3 regions of the Kitasatospora sp. NPDC048715 genome follow, and region 2 is predicted to be linked to each of the others. Evidence: riboswitches for the same ligand, from Rfam matches in the RefSeq annotation. Region 2 holds a riboswitch; each other region holds the start of a gene.
What was found. A riboswitch is a leader RNA that binds a small molecule or an ion and turns the genes downstream of it on or off. The one in region 2 is predicted to bind thiamine pyrophosphate.

Region 1 (5,093 bases), on a different contig from region 2:
GGCGGTCGGCGCGGTGCTGCCCTGCTACTGGATCTACGCCCGGGTCGGCGAGGCGCTGCTCGCCCAGGGCTCGCCCGACCCGCTGTACAGCAAGTGGATCGCCACCTACGGCGACGAGGCCTTCCAGTCGGTGGTCCGGCGGGTGCTGGCGCTCACCGACCGGCTCGGTGAGGAGCTGTCCGCGGCCGAGCGCCGCAAGGTGGTCGAGCACTTCGTGACCACCTCGCGCTACGAGTGGATGTTCTGGGACGCGGCCTGGCGCGGAGAGCGCTGGCCGGTCTGAAGCCGCGCGGGTGCGTCCGCCGGTCGTCCGCCGTCCGCACGGCACCTGTACGACGGGCGGACGACGGGCGGGCGGTGCCGGGTCAGCCGGTGACGAAGTAGCCGGTCAGGTCGGCGACGACGTTCACCGGGCCGCCGTGGTTGAAGACCGAGTAGGTGCCCCCGCCGGTGACCCCGGTGGTCACCGAGTTGGCGACGGTCTGCCCGGGTTCGACGTTCACGGTGGAGGTGTTCGGCGGCTGGCCCCCGCCCGGGAACACCGTGAGGTGGCCGGAGTCGGTCACGTCGGTGATCGTGACGTTGGCCTCGACACCCAGCACGTTCGGGACGGAGCCGTCCGCGGGCACGGCCTGGACGGCCGTGGTCGCCCCCTGCTGGAGCTTGCCGCCGGTGATCCGGGTGTCGAGGTTGCGGACCGGCGTCGTGAGCGCGCTGAACAGGCCCCTTCCGGACGGCCCGTAGTAGCCGACGACGTCGACGATCACGTGCACCCAGCCGGCGCGGTTGTAGACGTCGATCCGCCCGTCCGCGCCGACCGGCACCACGACCTGGTTCGCGACCGTCGATCCCACCGGGAAGTTGACGTTCGAGCCGTAGGCGGGCCGCTGCGTCCCGCTCGGGTACGCGGTCAGGAAGCTGTCCCAGGAGCCGTCCGTGGTGGTGACGTTGAGGACCACCGAGGTGGCGTCCGCGGTCCCCAGCTCGGGGCGGGCGACCTGGTAGCTGCGCACCGCGTCGCCGCCGAGCCGCCCGGTGCCGTCGCTGCGGCTGTCGGCGATCCGGGTCGGGGTCAGCGGGCCGTACTTGTCGGGCGCCGCGGTCCGGTAGTACCCGACCACGTCGAGCACGACATGGGCGGTGCCCGCGTTGTTGTAGACGTTGATCCACGGGGCGCCCCGGCCGACCGGACCGACCGCGATCGTGACCAGGTTGGAGATGGTCTGGCCGGCCTTGAAGTTGATGCTGGAGGTGGCGGGCTTGGTGCCGGCCGGGCCGGCCTTGGCGGCGAGCGTGACGAAGCCGTCGGCGGTCGGGTCGGTCACGGTGAGGTTGACCACCACGGCCGTGGCGTCGGTCGGCACGGCGGAGCCGCAGTACATCGGCGGGTGGCTGCCGCAGCGCTGCGACACCGGGGTGCTGTAGTACTCGCCTTCCTTGAGCGGTCCGAAGTGGTCGTGCGACGGGGTCTGGTCGTAGGAGCGGGTGTCCAGGATCCGGGTCGGGGACATCCCGACGAACCCGGCCGGTGCGGTCACGTCGGCGGCAGCGGTCACGGCCGCCGGTGCCGCGGCCGCCGGGACCGCGGCGAGCGCCGCCACGGTCAGGTTGAGCGCCGCGAGAGCGGCTGTGGACACGGCTGTTCTGGCCCGCATGATCAGGTTCCCCCCTGGTCGATGGCACCGGACGGGCGTTCTTCCGGCACTGGTTGGACGCTTGGGAACGCCGGGGGTTGTACGCCGCCGGACGAATTCTCGGGGGTCACCCGGGGGGTCGGGCTCGGGGTGATCTCGGGGTTCTCTCCGGGCCGTTGGGCCTCGTTCCGGCACTCGCGCCACCGTACGATCGAAGTACCGAAAGCAAGCGGGATGCGGCACCGGACGGCGGCCGACCCGAGGGGAGAAGAGGAACCGACATGGCTGAGCTCTGGAAGTCGCTGCCCTCCTGGGTGCGCAACATCGTCATCCCGGTGCTGGTCCTGGTGCTGGCCTGGAACATCGTCGCCTTCGTGTTCGGCGTCGTCGGCGCCCTGCTCTCGATCGTGATCAAGCTGCTGGTGGTGGTCGGCATCGCCGCCGCCGTGGTGGTCCTGGTGAAGAAGGCCGCCAAGAGCTGACCCACCACCCCGTAACGCCGCCCTGAGGCCCGGCCCCCCACGAGAGGGGGACCGGGCCTCGGCCGTTCTCCGGTATCCGATCGGCTACTGGTTGCGGTAGTAGCCGAAGAGGTCGACGACGACACCGGTCGCTCGACGGGGCGGGGTGACCGGCTCGTGGGGCGCTCTGGACCTGCGGCGATCGGCTCGCTACGGTGTTGGGCGTCGTGTGCAGGCAACACCGCCTGCGACGCGGGAGCTCGGAGCACCGGGCTGAGAGGACGCTGACCGGGACGTCGACGGACGGACCGACGGCTGCGTCGACCGCAGGAACCTGACCGGGTAATGCCGGCGTAGGGAGTAGAGGTCAGATGACCACGTTCGAAGCACAGCCGCAGTCTGCCCAGGGCGCCCCCAGCAGCGAGCGCACCGGCTACCCGACCCCGGCCTGGCGCAAGTCCTACCGCGAGGGGTCGCGTCCCGACCTGCGCGTTCCGTACCGCGAGGTGCGGCTCTCCAACGGCGGGTCCGTCCCGCTGTACGACACCTCCGGCCCGTACACCGACCCGTCCTTCGAGCCCGACGTGCGGCGCGGCCTGCCCGCCCTGCGGGACGCCTGGATCCGCCAGCGCGGCGACGTCGAGGAGTACGACGGCCGCGAGCCGCGCCCCGAGGACGACGGGATCAAGCACACCTCGCCGCGCGGCGGGAACCTGCGCAACCTGGACGCGGTCTTCCCCGGCCGGCCGCGTCGCCCGCTGCGCGGTCGCGGTGGCGTCGCCGTCACCCAACTCGCCTACGCCAAGCGGGGCTTGGTGACGCCGGAGATGGAGTTCGTGGCGCTGCGCGAGGGCCTGGCGCCGGAGTACGTGCGCGCCGAGGTGGCCCGCGGCCGGGCCGTCATCCCGGTCAACGTGAACCACCCGGAGGTGGAGCCGGCCGTCATCGGCACCAACTTCCTGGTGAAGATCAACGCCAACATCGGCAACTCCGCCGTCACCTCCTCGATCGAGGAGGAGGTGGAGAAGATGACCTGGGCCACCCGCTGGGGCGCGGACACCGTCATGGACCTCTCCACCGGCCGCAACATCCACACCACCCGCGAGTGGATCCTGCGCAACTCCCCGGTGCCGATCGGCACCGTGCCGCTCTACCAGGCCCTGGAGAAGGTGGACGGCAGGGCCGAGGAGCTGAGCTGGGAGGTCTACCGGGACACGATCGTCGAGCAGTGCGAGCAGGGCGTCGACTACATGACCGTCCACGCCGGCGTGCTGCTGCGCTACGTCCCGCTCACCGCGCGCCGCAAGACCGGCATCGTCTCGCGCGGCGGCTCGATCATGGCGGCCTGGTGTCTGGCCCACCACCAGGAGAACTTCCTCTACACCAACTTCGAGGAACTCTGCTCCATCCTGGCCTCCTACGACGTCACCTTCTCGCTCGGCGACGGCCTGCGCCCGGGCTCGATCGCGGACGCCAACGACGAGGCGCAGTTCGCCGAGCTGAAGACCCTCGGCGAGCTCGGCCGGATCGCCCGCGAGCACGACGTCCAGGTGATGATCGAGGGCCCGGGCCACGTCCCGATGAACAAGATCAAGGAGAACATGGATCTCCAGAAGGAGATCTGCGACGAGGCGCCGTTCTACACCCTCGGCCCGCTGACCACGGACGTCGCCCCCGGCTACGACCACATCACCTCGGGCATCGGCGCCGCGATGATCGCCTGGTGGGGCACCGCGATGCTCTGCTACGTGACCCCCAAGGAGCACCTGGGCCTGCCCAACCGGGACGACGTCAAGACCGGTGTGATCACCTACAAGATCGCCGCCCACGCCGCCGACCTGGCCAAGGGCCACCCCGGCGCCCAGGCCTGGGACGACGCCCTCTCCGACGCCCGCTTCGAGTTCCGCTGGGAGGACCAGTTCAACCTGGCCCTCGACCCGGAGACCGCCCGCGCCTTCCACGACGAGACCCTCCCCGCCGAGCCCGCCAAGACCGCGCACTTCTGCTCGATGTGCGGCCCGAAGTTCTGCTCGATGAAGATCTCCCAGAAGATCCGCGACGAGCACGGCGACGGTTCCACCGCCGTGGACACCGAGTTCGACGCCGAGGCCCTGGCGGGCATGGCCGAGAAGTCCGCCGAGTTCGCGGCCCAGGGCAACAAGGTCTACCTGCCCCTGGTCGACTGACCCGGGACGCCTGGGCGCCGCCCCGATCACCTCGGGGCGGCGCTTCGCCGTCCTCGCCGTCCTCGCCGTCCTCGGCTACTTCTCGGCGTCGCCGAAGACCATGCGGTGTCCGCGCGCGGTGTCCATGTACTCACGGACGCGGTGGATCAGCCCGTCACGGAGTTCGAAGACCAGGCAGTAGTCATTGGCGTAGTGATTGCCGTTGGCGAGCGTCGCGGTCATGGTCTCCTCCACGATCACGCGCTCGCCGTCGGCGTGGAAACCGTGGAAGGTGACGTCGACGTCCCTGACGAACAGGCGGGAGAAGTCCTCGGCGAGGAAACGCGTGATCATTTCCCTGCCGACCATGTGACTGGGGCGGTCCAGCGCGGTGGCCGTCGCGTTTCCCGGAGGTGCCAGCCACTCGGCGTCCTCGGTGAAGACCGCGGAGATCTGGTCGGCGTCGTGGCCGGCGAACGCCTTCCAGGCGGCCCGGACGATGTCGTGGCTGCTCATCGGGGTTCGGTCGGGACGGGTGCCGGTCCGGGCGCGGCCGATGAAGCGGCCTCCAGCGTGCGGCGGATCACCGCCGAACCGTGCTCGACGGACTCGGCGATCGGTGCGGCCAGCGCGTCGGGCAGGACATCGGTGTGCCACACGAATCTCGTCCGGCCGCCGGCCTCCGGAAGGGCCTGCATGGACGCGTGGTGGTGGGACGGATGGAGGCTGCCGCCGACGACCGTGTAGGCGACCCGCATCGCCTCGTGGTCGAGGTCGACGAGCCGTTCGAACACGATCGTGCCGTCGGCGAAGGTGACGGTGCGCGTGTCCGA
Region 2 (5,093 bases):
TTCTGCTCGGCGACCTGCTGCTGATCTGGTGCGACGAGCTGTTCCTGCGCTCCGGCCTGGAGCCGGCCGCCGTCCTCGCCGCCAAGCCGGTGTTCGACCTGATGCGCACCGAGGTCATGCTCGGCCAGTACCTGGACGTCCTGGAGCCGGTGGCCGGCGACTCGACCGACGAGGGCGCGCTGGACCGGGCGCGGACGGTGCTGCACTACAAGTCCGCGAAGTACACCATCGAGCGGCCGCTGCAGGTGGGTGCGCTGCTGGCCGGCGCCGGGCCGGAACTGGTCGAGGCCTACGGGGCGTTCGGGCTGCCGCTGGGCGAGGCCTTCCAGCTGCGCGACGACCTGCTCGGCGTCTTCGGGGACCCGGCCGTCACCGGCAAGCCGGCCGGGGACGACCTGCGCGAGGGCAAGCGCACCCTGCTGGTCGCGCACGCGATGCGGGGCCTGCCGGCCGCCGACGCCCGGCACCTGGACGAGCGGCTCGGCGCGCCGGACCTGGCGGCCCCGGAGGTCGCCGAGCTGCGCGCGCTGGTCGCCCGCAGCGGCGCGCCCGAGCTGGTGGAGCACCGGATCGAGGAGCTGATGCGGCAGTCGCTGGCCGCGCTGGAGGCCGCTCCGCTCGCCGACGACCGGGCCCGTACGGTGCTGCTGGCCCTGGCCGAGGCCGCCACCGTCCGCAAGTACTGACGGACGGCGACGGCCCCGGGGGCCTGCGGGCCCCCGGATCCCGCTGATCCGGGCCGGTCAGAGCGCGGCGCGCACCCGGCGGGACAGCTCGGCGGCGGCCGCCCGCGGATCCGCCGCGGCGGTGACGGCCCGCACCACGACGATCCTGCGGGCACCGGCGGCCAGCACCTCGTCCAGGTTGCCGAGGTCGATCCCGCCGATCGCGAACCACGGCCGGTCGGTGTCCTGCTTCGCCGCGTACGAGACCAGGCCGAGGCCCGGGGCCGGGCGGCCCGGCTTGGTCGGGGTCGGCCAGACCGGGCCGGTGCAGAAGTAGTCCGTACCGGGTTCGGCGATCGCCGCGTCCACCTCGGACTCGGCGTGGCAGGAACGGCCGATCAGCACGTCCTCGCCGAGGATCGCCCGGGCGGCCTGCACCGGCAGGTCGTCCTGGCCGAGGTGCAGCACGTCCGGCCGGGCCGCGTGGGCGACGTCGGCGCGGTCGTTGACGGCCAGCAGCTTGCCGTGCCGGCGGCAGGCGTCGGCGAAGACCTCCAGGGCCTCCAGCTCCTGCTTGGCCTCCAGGCCCTTGTCCCGCAGCTGGACGATGTCCACCCCGCCCGCCAGCGCCGCGTCCAGGAACTCGGCGAGGTCGCCCTGCTCCCGGCGGGCGTCGGTGCACAGGTAGAGCCGGGCGTCGGCCAGCCGGGTACGCAGCGTGTCCGCCGCCATCAGATCAGCATCGCCTGGGCGCGGCGCTTCACCTCGGTGCCGCGGTTCTCCCGGAGCGCCTGGATCGGGCTGCCGGGCAGCGACGGGTCCTCGGTGAAGAGCCACTCCAGGATCTCCACGTCGTTGTACCCGCAGTCCCGCAGGACGGTCAGGGTGCCGGACAGGTGCTTGACCAGGCCCGGGCCGTCGATGAACGCCGCCGGGACCTGCAGCGACTTGTTCGGCCCGCGCCGGACGGCGATCAGGCCGCCGTTCTTGACCAGGTCACGCACCTCGGTGACCCGGACCCCCCACTGCTCCGAGATGTCGGGCAGGTACATCCAGTCGGTGACCAGGGCTTCAATCTTGCTTTCGATCTCACTCACGCCACCAGACTGCCACCTCCGCGGCCCACCGCGCACCAGGCACTACCCCGCGACGGCCGACTTCAGCGGCACCGCCGGGTCGCCCGCCCGGGCCGGATCCAGGGCCGTACCGCGCTCGATCAGCCTCCGCCCCTGGGTGAGGTCGCGCGGCCGGTCCACGGCCAGCAGCGCGCTCGGCACGCCGTCGCGCAGCCAGAGCACCGACCAGTCGCCGTCCCGCGGGGAGCCGCGCCACAGCAGCTCGTCGCCCTCGGCGTGCCGGCCGGCGTACTGGACCATCCGGCCGAACTGCTCGGACCAGAAGTACGGCACCGGGTCGTAGGCCGGCGCGTCCGCGCCCAGGACGGCTGCGGCCACCGCCTCGCCGGACTGCAGGGCGTGGTCCCAGTGCTGGACGGCCAGCCGGGCCCCGGCCCGGGCCGAGGGGTAGCTGACGCAGTCGCCGGCCGCGAACACGCCGGGCACCGAGGTGCGCAGCCGCCCGTCCACCACGACGGCGCCGGCCGCGTCCAGCTCGACCCCGGTTCCGGCCAGCCAGCCGGTCGCGGGGCGGGCCCCGATGCCGACCACCACCTCGTCGGCGGGCAGGTGCGAGCCGTCCGCCAGCAGCACCGCGCCGGGCTCGACGGCGGCCACGCCGACCCCGCAGCGCAGGTCGACCCCGGCCCCGGCGTACCAGGCGGCCATCGCCGAGCCGACCTCGGTCGGCAGCGCGCCGGGCAGCGGCGCCGGGCCGGCCTCGACCACGGTCACCTCGCAGCCCGCCGCGCGGGCCGCGGTGGACACCTCGGCGCCGATCCAGCCCGCGCCGACCAGCACCAGCCGCAGCCCGGGGCGCAGCAGCGCGCGCAGCGCCAGGGCGTCGTCCAGGGTGTGCAGCAGGTGCGCGCGCTCGGCCCCGGGCAGGGCCCGCGGAACGGCGCCGGTGGCGATCACCAGCGAGCCGTACGGGAGGTCGCCGCCGTCGGTGTGCAGCACGCCGGGGGTCAGGCCGGTGGCCCGGCGGCCGGTGAGCAGCTCGATGCCGAGCTGCCCGTAGTCGATGTCCAGGGCGGTGGAGTCGGCCTTGCCGAGCAGCACGTCCTTGGAGAGCGGCGGCCGGTCGTACGGCGCGTGCGGCTCCTCGCCGACCAGCACGATCGGCCCCTGCCGGCCGCCCTGCCGCAGCTTGAGGGCGCACTGCGCCCCGGCCAGCCCGGCTCCGACGACGACCACCTGATCCGTTCCGCTCAGCTCTGCCACGCCCGTCACTGTACTCAGCGCGACGCGGCGGCCTGCGGGCCGTCCGCCCGCTGTACGGGCCTTCGGCCGGGCCGACCCCCGGCGTTAAGGTGGGGGCACCACACGGGAGCCCGGCGCACCGGGCTGAGAGGCGGGCTGGCACGGCCTGCGACCGTCCGAACCTGATCCGGGTCATACCGGCGAAGGGAGAAGAGCAGCTTTGTCACGCTTGCCATCAGGCGCCCACGCCGACGTGCTGGTGATCGGCGGGGGCGTCATCGGCCTCGCCGTCGCCTGGCGCGCCGCGCAGCGCGGGCTGCGGAACGTGATCGTGGTCGACCCCTCCCCCGGCGGCGGGGCCGCCGGGGTCGCGGCCGGGATGCTCGCCCCGGTCACCGAGCTGCAGTACGGCGAGGAGCCGCTGCTGCGCCTCGGGATGGCCTCGAACGAGCGGTACGCGGCCTTCGCCGCCGAGCTCTCCGAGGCGAGCGGCGGCCGGGACACCGGCTACCGCCGCTGCGGCACCGTCGCCGTGGCGCTGGACTCCGACGACCGCGAGGAACTGCGCGAGCTGCACGCCTTCCACCAGCGGCTCGGCCTGGACTCGACCTGGCTGACCGGCCGGGAGGCCCGCAGGCTGGAGCCGATGCTCGCCCCCGGCGTGCGCGGCGGCCTGCACGTCGCGGACGACCACCAGGTGGACCCCCGGCGCCTGCTCACCGCCCTGGCCGCCGCCTGCGAGAACGCGGACGTCCTGCTGCACCGCGCCGAGGCCGTCGAGCTGCTGGTCGAGGACGGCCGCGCGACCGGCGCCCGGCTCTCGACCGGGGAACGGGTGGGCGCCGGGCAGGTCGTCCTCGCCGCCGGCCCGCACAGCCACCGGCTGCCCGGCCTGCCCGACGGTGTGCTGCCCGCGATCCGCCCGGTGAAGGGGCAGGTGCTGCGGCTGCACGTCCCGGACGCCTACCGCCCGTTCCTGTCCCGCAACGTCCGCGCCGTCGTCCGCGGCCGGCACCTGTACCTGGTGCCCCGGGAGAACGGCGAGCTGGTGGTCGGCGCGACCACCGAGGAGCAGGGCTACGACACCACCGTCACCGCCGGCGGGGTGTACGAACTCCTGCGCGACGCGCACGAGTTGGTCCCGGGAATCACCGAACTCCCGCTGCTGGAGACCTCCGCCGGGCTGCGCCCCGGCTCGCCGGACAACGCCCCGCTGCTCGGCCCGACGTCACTGCCCGGGCTGGTCGCCGCCACCGGCCACTACCGCAACGGCGTGCTGCTCACCCCGGTGACCGCCGACCTGCTCTCCGAGTACCTGGCCACCGGTGAAGTCCCCGAAACGGCAAGGCCGTTCACGCCCCTGCGCTTCTCCCCCGAACCCCCCGCTGCGAAGGCCTCCGCATGACCGACATCGCCCCGAACGAGATCACCCCGAACGAGATCGCCCTGACCGTCAACGGCGAGCCCCGCCGGGTGTCCGCCACGACCACCCTCGCCGAGGTGGTGGCCGCCGTCAGCGCCGCCAACACCGGTGTCGCCGCCGCGCTCAACGAGGCCGTGGTGCCACGCGGTTCGTGGCCCGGGACGGCGCTGGCCGGCGGCGACCGGATCGAGATCCTCACCGCCGTGCAGGGAGGCTGAACCATGGCCGACGACCTTCTGACCATCGCCGGGACGGCCTTCTCCTCCCGGCTGATCATGGGCACCGGGGGCGCCCCCAGCCTGGAGGTCCTGGAGCGCGCGCTGCTCGCCTCCGGCACCGAGCTGACCACCGTCGCCATGCGCCGGGTCGACGCCACCACCCAGGGCTCCGTGCTCGACGTACTGACCCGCAACGGCATCCGGGTGCTGCCCAACACGGCCGGCTGCTTCACCGCCGGCGAGGCCGTGCTGACCGCCCGACTGGCCCGCGAGGCGCTCGGCACCGACTGGGTCAAGCTGGAGGTGATCGCCGACGAGCGCACCCTGCTGCCCGACCCGATCGAGCTGCTGGACGCCGCCGAGACGCTGGTCGACGACGGCTTCACCGTCCTGCCGTACACCAACGACGACCCGGTGCTGGCCCGCAAGCTGGAGGACGTCGGCTGCGCGGCCATCATGCCGCTGGGCT
Region 3 (5,093 bases), on a different contig from region 2:
CCTGCAGTTCGGTGACCCACCCGGCCCGGTCCTCCGGGCACTCCAGGTACAGCTCCCGGGCGTAGCCGGCCGAGCGGTAGCCGTTCTCCTCGATGAAGCGGGCCAGTTCCTGGCCGGTGCCCAGCACGTCGTCCATCGGGCCGCGGTGCACGATCGTCGCCGCCTCCTCGATCGGCGGCAGGTCGAGCACCTCGAAGTCGTGCTCACCCGGCCGCACCGACGGGCCCACCGGGACGGCCACCAGGACCAGCACCGAGCCGTCGCCCTCCGGCGCGTCCTGGTAGCGGGCGACGGACGGGCCGGCCGCCTCGACCCCGGCCGCGGCCAGCCTCCGGCACAGTTCGGCGAACAGCGGCCCGATCACCGGGCCGATGTCCTCCGGCTCGTAACTCGCGGCCGCACCGGCCAGTTGGGCCACCCGGACGGACGGCACCCGCTTCACCACGACATCGTGTGCGGACATGGTCCCCTCGCTCTCGATCGTCCGGAGCCTCGCCTCCACCCGGGCCAGCCGCAGCTCGTCGGCGGCGATCGCCTCGGCGAGCTGGGCCCGCCGCAGCCGCAGCATGCCGCGCAGTTCGGCCGCGTCCACCTGCTCGTCCAGCACGGCGCGCACCTGCTGCAGGGTGAAGCCGAGCTCCTTGAGCGCGATCACCCGGTTGAGCCGGGCGAGTTGGGACGCCTCGTAGGAGCGGTACCCGCTGACCGGGTCCACCCGGGCGGGCCGCAGCAGCCCGATCGCGTCGTAGTGGCGCAGCATCCGTACCGACACCCGGCCGTGGCTGGCGAAGTCTCCGATGTTCAACATGATGCGCCCACTCCATCCCCTGCCACCGTGTCAGGGTCAACCCGGCCGCCCGCATCCGTTCCACGACGGTTCCGAGGCCGGCGCCCGCGACCGCCCGGGAAACACCGAGGGCGGGTGCCGAGCGAACTCGGCACCCGCCCTGAGCAGGTGGTTCTCCTACCGGCGGAGAGCGTGGGATTCGAACCCACGGTACGGGGTCACCGCACGACAGTTTTCAAGACTGTTCCCTTAGGCCGCTCGGGCAGCTCTCCAGGCGGAGGTCAGCCTAACGGGTCCGGCGGGGTTCGGCGCACACGTTTCGGTGCGGGCGGGGGTCACGACTGGTCGCCCTCGCGCTGACCGAGGGTGACCTTGGTGTTGAAGGTCTGGCCGTTGCGGGTGTACTCGACGTCGACGGTCTCGCCGGGCTTGTGCGTCCAGATCCGGCTGACCAGGGCCGGGCCGTTGTCGATCGGCACGCCGCCGAGCTTGGTGATGACGTCGCCCGGCTTGAGGCCGGCCTTGTCGGCCGCGCCGCCGGGGGTGACGGCCGGCTGGCCCTGGATGTCCTTGGTCTGGATCTGCGCGCCGTCGCCCTTGTAGTCGTCGTTGCGCAGCACGTCGAGCTTGGCGTAGACCGGCTTGCCGGTCTTGATCAGGGTGTCCGCGACCCACTTGGCCTGGTTGATCGGGATGGCGAAGCCCAGGCCGATGCTGCCGGCCCGGCCGTTGGCGGAGGCGTTGGACTGGATCGCCGAGTTGATGCCGATCACCGCGCCGCCGGAATCGAGCAGCGGGCCGCCGGAGTTGCCGGGGTTGATCGAGGCGTCGGTCTGCAGGGCGTTCATGTACGAGGCCTGCGAGCCGGTGTCGTCGCCGGAGGCCACCGGGCGGTCCTTGGCGCTGATGATGCCGCTGGTGACGGTGGACTCCAGGCCGTACGGCGCACCGATCGCGACGGTGGCGTCACCGACGTTGACCTTGTCGGAGTCGGCCAGCGGCAGCGGGGTCAGCTTGCTCTTCGGCGGGTTGTCGATCTTGACCACGGCGACGTCGTAGCCCTCGGCGTGGCCCAGCACCGAGGCGCTGTAGGAGCTGCCGTCGGCGAACTTGACGGTCAGTTTGCCGCCGTTGAGGGTCGGCGCGACCACGTGGTTGTTGGTGAGGATGTGGCCCTCGGTGTCGAAGACGAAGCCGGTGCCGGTGCCCGACTCGCCGTTGCCCTGCGCCTTGATGGTGACGACGCTGGGCAGCGCCTTCTGCGCGATGGCGGCGATCGAGCCGGGGGCGGGCTCGTTCTTCTGGGTGTCGCTGGCCTGCACGGTGGTGCTGCGGTGGTCGTTCGCGGAGCTGCCGCGGTCGGTGTTGTCGGTGACGGTCACGCCGAGCACGCCGCCGGCGACACCGGCGACCAGCGCGACGGCCGCGATCAGGGCGACCAGGCCGCCGCGCTTCTTGCGCGGGCCGCCGGGGCCGACCGGACCGCCGGGGTGGTCCGCCGGGTAGCCGAACGGGCCCGCCGGGCCGCCGGGGTAGCCCGCGCCGCCGGAGGTGGAGTCGTGGGTGGGGCCCCAGCCGCCGAGCGGCTGACCGGCCCCGAAGGGGTGGTGGCCGTGCGCGGCGGGGACGGCGGGCGCGACCGGGGCGGCGCCGTAGCCCTCGTGCGCGACGGGGGCGGCCGCAGCGGCGCCGTAGCCCTCGTGCGTGCCGGCCGCCGGGACGCCGTGGGTCGGGGTGGCGTACGGGTTGTCGGCCGGCGGCAGCGCCGGGGCGGCGGGGGCCGCGGCCTGGGCGGGCGCGGCGGGCGGGGCCGCCGGAGCCTGCGGGGCGGGCGGCAGGACCGGCGGCGGCGCGTCGATGTAGCCGGTGACCGGGTCGACGGCCGGCTGCTCGGCGGCGGGCGCCGCGGGGGCCGCGGGGGCCTCCGGGGCGGGCACCTTGGTGAAGGCGACGGTGGGCTTGTGCCCGCCCTCGGCCGGGACACCCTCGGCCGCGACGGCGTCGACGGGCGGTGCCGCCTCGACGGGGGCGGCCTCGACGGCGCCCGACTCCGGCTCGGGCACCCGCCGGAAGGCCATGGTCGGCTGGTGCCCGCCCTGAGCGGGGCCTTCGGAAGCGGACTCGGCCGCCCCCGGCCCGGCGGGCTGCTCCCCCTGCGGCCCGGTGGGCCCAACCTCGCGCTCGGTGCTCACGGACGACCTCCATAGCTGGCAGAACCAAGGACCATAGTTTTTCGCACTGTCGATTCGATTGCCGTAAGGACCCCTCTGAAGAACTCATAAGAATCCTTAGCCGACGCAGACGCCGACACCCGACACCGGCACCGACGCCGGCACCGACGGCCGAGGCTCCCCTCCCCCGCCGGGCGTCCCGCGATGCGGACCGCGCACCCTCGGCCTTGGGCGTTCGCCCCCGTGCCGGTTAGCCTGTCGCTCCAAACTGACACGCGGGAGCTTGGACCCACCAGGCTGAGAGTGCGCATGTCGACCGTACGCCACACGAGTGACGGACGGTCGAGGGGGCGCTGACCGCCGGAACCTGTCCGGGTAATGCCGGCGTAGGGAGTATCGGCCATGCCGCCTGCTTCGCCATCCTCTTCTTCGGGCGCGAACGTTCCCGCCCCCGGTGCGGACGCCTCCGCCGCGGGCGCGACCGCCGTCCTGGAGCGCCCCGAGCACGTCGAAGCGCCCCTGGTGCTGGACACCGAGCCGCCGCGCACGCTGCGCTTCCGGGACCACTTCGCGCTCTGGATGAACCTGGGCGTCAGCCTGATCGGCTTCTCCACCGCCGCCACCGTGCTCGGCGCCCCCGGCAGCGAGCTGTCGCTGGCCGCCGCGGTGACCGCGATCACGGTCGGTACGGCGGTCGGCACCGCGATGCTCGGCGTGGCCTCGCTGATCGGGGCCCGCACCGGCGCCCCCGCGATGGCGAACCTGCGCGGGCTGTTCGGCACCCGGCTGTCGTACCTGCCGACGGTGCTGAACATCGTGCAGTGCATCGGCTGGGGCGTGTTCGAGCTGCTGACCATCTCGGCGGGCGCGCAGACCGTCGCGCACACCACCGGCTACCGCTGGCTGTTCGTCCTGCTCGCGGGCGCGCTGACCACGGCGCTGACCATCTGGCCGCTGGGCTCGATCGCGGTGCTGCGCCGCTTCGTGGCCGGGGCGGTCGCGGTGGCCATGGTGTACTTCACCGTCCAGCTGGGCCGCCAGGGCGTGCCGGACCCGGGGGCGGGCAACTGGCACGGCTTCCTGGGCGCCACCGACGCGATGATCGCCGTGTCGGTCTCCTTCGTCCCGCTGGCCGCCGACTACACCCGGCACTCGCGCTCCCCGCGCTCGGCGTTCTGGGGCAGCTTCTCCGGCTACACGATCGCCCAGGTCTGGTGCTACGTGCTCGGCCTGATGGCGCTGCTGCAGTCGGACGGCGATCCGAACCGGATCTTCGACTCCTTCCTCGGGGTCTGGGCCGGCTGGCTGTTCCTGCTGGTGCTGGTGCTGCGCGAGACGGACCAGTCCTTCGCCAACGTGTACTCGACGGCGATGTCGGTGCAGAACCTGCTGCCGAAGGTGGACCGCCGGGTGCTCTCCGGCGCGATCGGCGCGCTGACCACCGTGCTGGCGCTGCGGATCGACGAGTTCACCGACACCTACTACGGCTTCCTCGGTCTGATCGGCTCGGTGTTCGTGCCGCTGCTGGCGGTGCTCGTGGTGGACTACTTCCTCGGTGCCGGGCGGCGCGGCTGGAACCTCTCCGCCGACGCGCCGTCCCGCTGGCCGATGCTGCTGCCGTGGGCCCTGGGCTTCGCGGTCTACCAGTTCATCGCGCCGACCAAGGTGGCCGGCTGGTGGACGGACTTCTGGACCTCGGCCCAGGAGTCGCTGCACTTCACCCCGCAGGAGTGGACCTCCGCCTCGCTGTTCGCCTTCCTGGTGCCCGCCCTGGTCACCTGGGCGCTCACCCCGCTCTCCCGCCGCGCCGACCGGCACTGAGCGGGCCGCCCCGCACCGGGCGAAGCGGGGGCGGCCCGGCCCCGCGGGCCCGGCCGGGACGGCCCCGCGGGAAGGAAGACGGCCCCACAGGTTGGGGCCGTCTTTGTCCGCGCTTCACCTGTGCCGCCTATCGTTGGGCCTGTGACCAGCCCAGACCTGTCCTCGCCGGCGGCGCGCACCGTGCCGTCCGTCCAGGTGATCGCCCACCGCGGTTCCTCCCACGCCCTGCCCGAGCACACCCTCGCGGCCTACCGGCGCGCGCTCGACGAGGGCGCCGACGCGCTGGAGTGCGATGTCCGGGTCACCGCCGACGG

Region 1: another riboswitch for thiamine pyrophosphate. It lies ahead of thiC (phosphomethylpyrimidine synthase ThiC); the one in region 2 lies ahead of thiO (glycine oxidase ThiO).
Region 3: another riboswitch for thiamine pyrophosphate. It lies ahead of ACGFSC_RS01165 (cytosine permease); the one in region 2 lies ahead of thiO (glycine oxidase ThiO).

Annotation. Positions count from the first base shown of each region.
Region 1 covers NZ_JBICVH010000021.1:25,288-30,380, forward strand. Annotated here, with positions in the region: gene tenA (thiaminase II) at 1-283, shown strand, start outside; gene ACGFSC_RS33705 (hypothetical protein) at 366-1,637, opposite strand; gene ACGFSC_RS33710 (DUF5326 family protein) at 1,916-2,116, shown strand; TPP riboswitch at 2,338-2,472, shown strand; gene thiC (phosphomethylpyrimidine synthase ThiC) at 2,467-4,281, shown strand; gene ACGFSC_RS33720 (nuclear transport factor 2 family protein) at 4,357-4,776, opposite strand; gene ACGFSC_RS33725 (SRPBCC family protein) at 4,773-5,093, opposite strand, start outside.
Region 2 covers NZ_JBICVH010000018.1:32,836-37,928, forward strand. Annotated here, with positions in the region: gene ACGFSC_RS30255 (polyprenyl synthetase family protein) at 1-686, shown strand, start outside; gene thiE (thiamine phosphate synthase) at 744-1,397, opposite strand; gene ACGFSC_RS30265 (Rv2175c family DNA-binding protein) at 1,397-1,762, opposite strand; gene ACGFSC_RS30270 (FAD-dependent oxidoreductase) at 1,805-3,013, opposite strand; TPP riboswitch at 3,097-3,209, shown strand; gene thiO (glycine oxidase ThiO) at 3,213-4,388, shown strand; gene thiS (sulfur carrier protein ThiS) at 4,385-4,624, shown strand; gene ACGFSC_RS30285 (thiazole synthase) at 4,628-5,093, shown strand, end outside.
Region 3 covers NZ_JBICVH010000001.1:243,885-248,977, reverse strand. Annotated here, with positions in the region: gene ACGFSC_RS01180 (MerR family transcriptional regulator) at 1-808, opposite strand, end outside; tRNA gene ACGFSC_RS01175 (tRNA-Ser) at 972-1,059, opposite strand; gene ACGFSC_RS01170 (trypsin-like peptidase domain-containing protein) at 1,123-2,979, opposite strand; TPP riboswitch at 3,224-3,368, shown strand; gene ACGFSC_RS01165 (cytosine permease) at 3,361-4,779, shown strand; gene ACGFSC_RS01160 (glycerophosphodiester phosphodiesterase family protein) at 4,921-5,093, shown strand, end outside.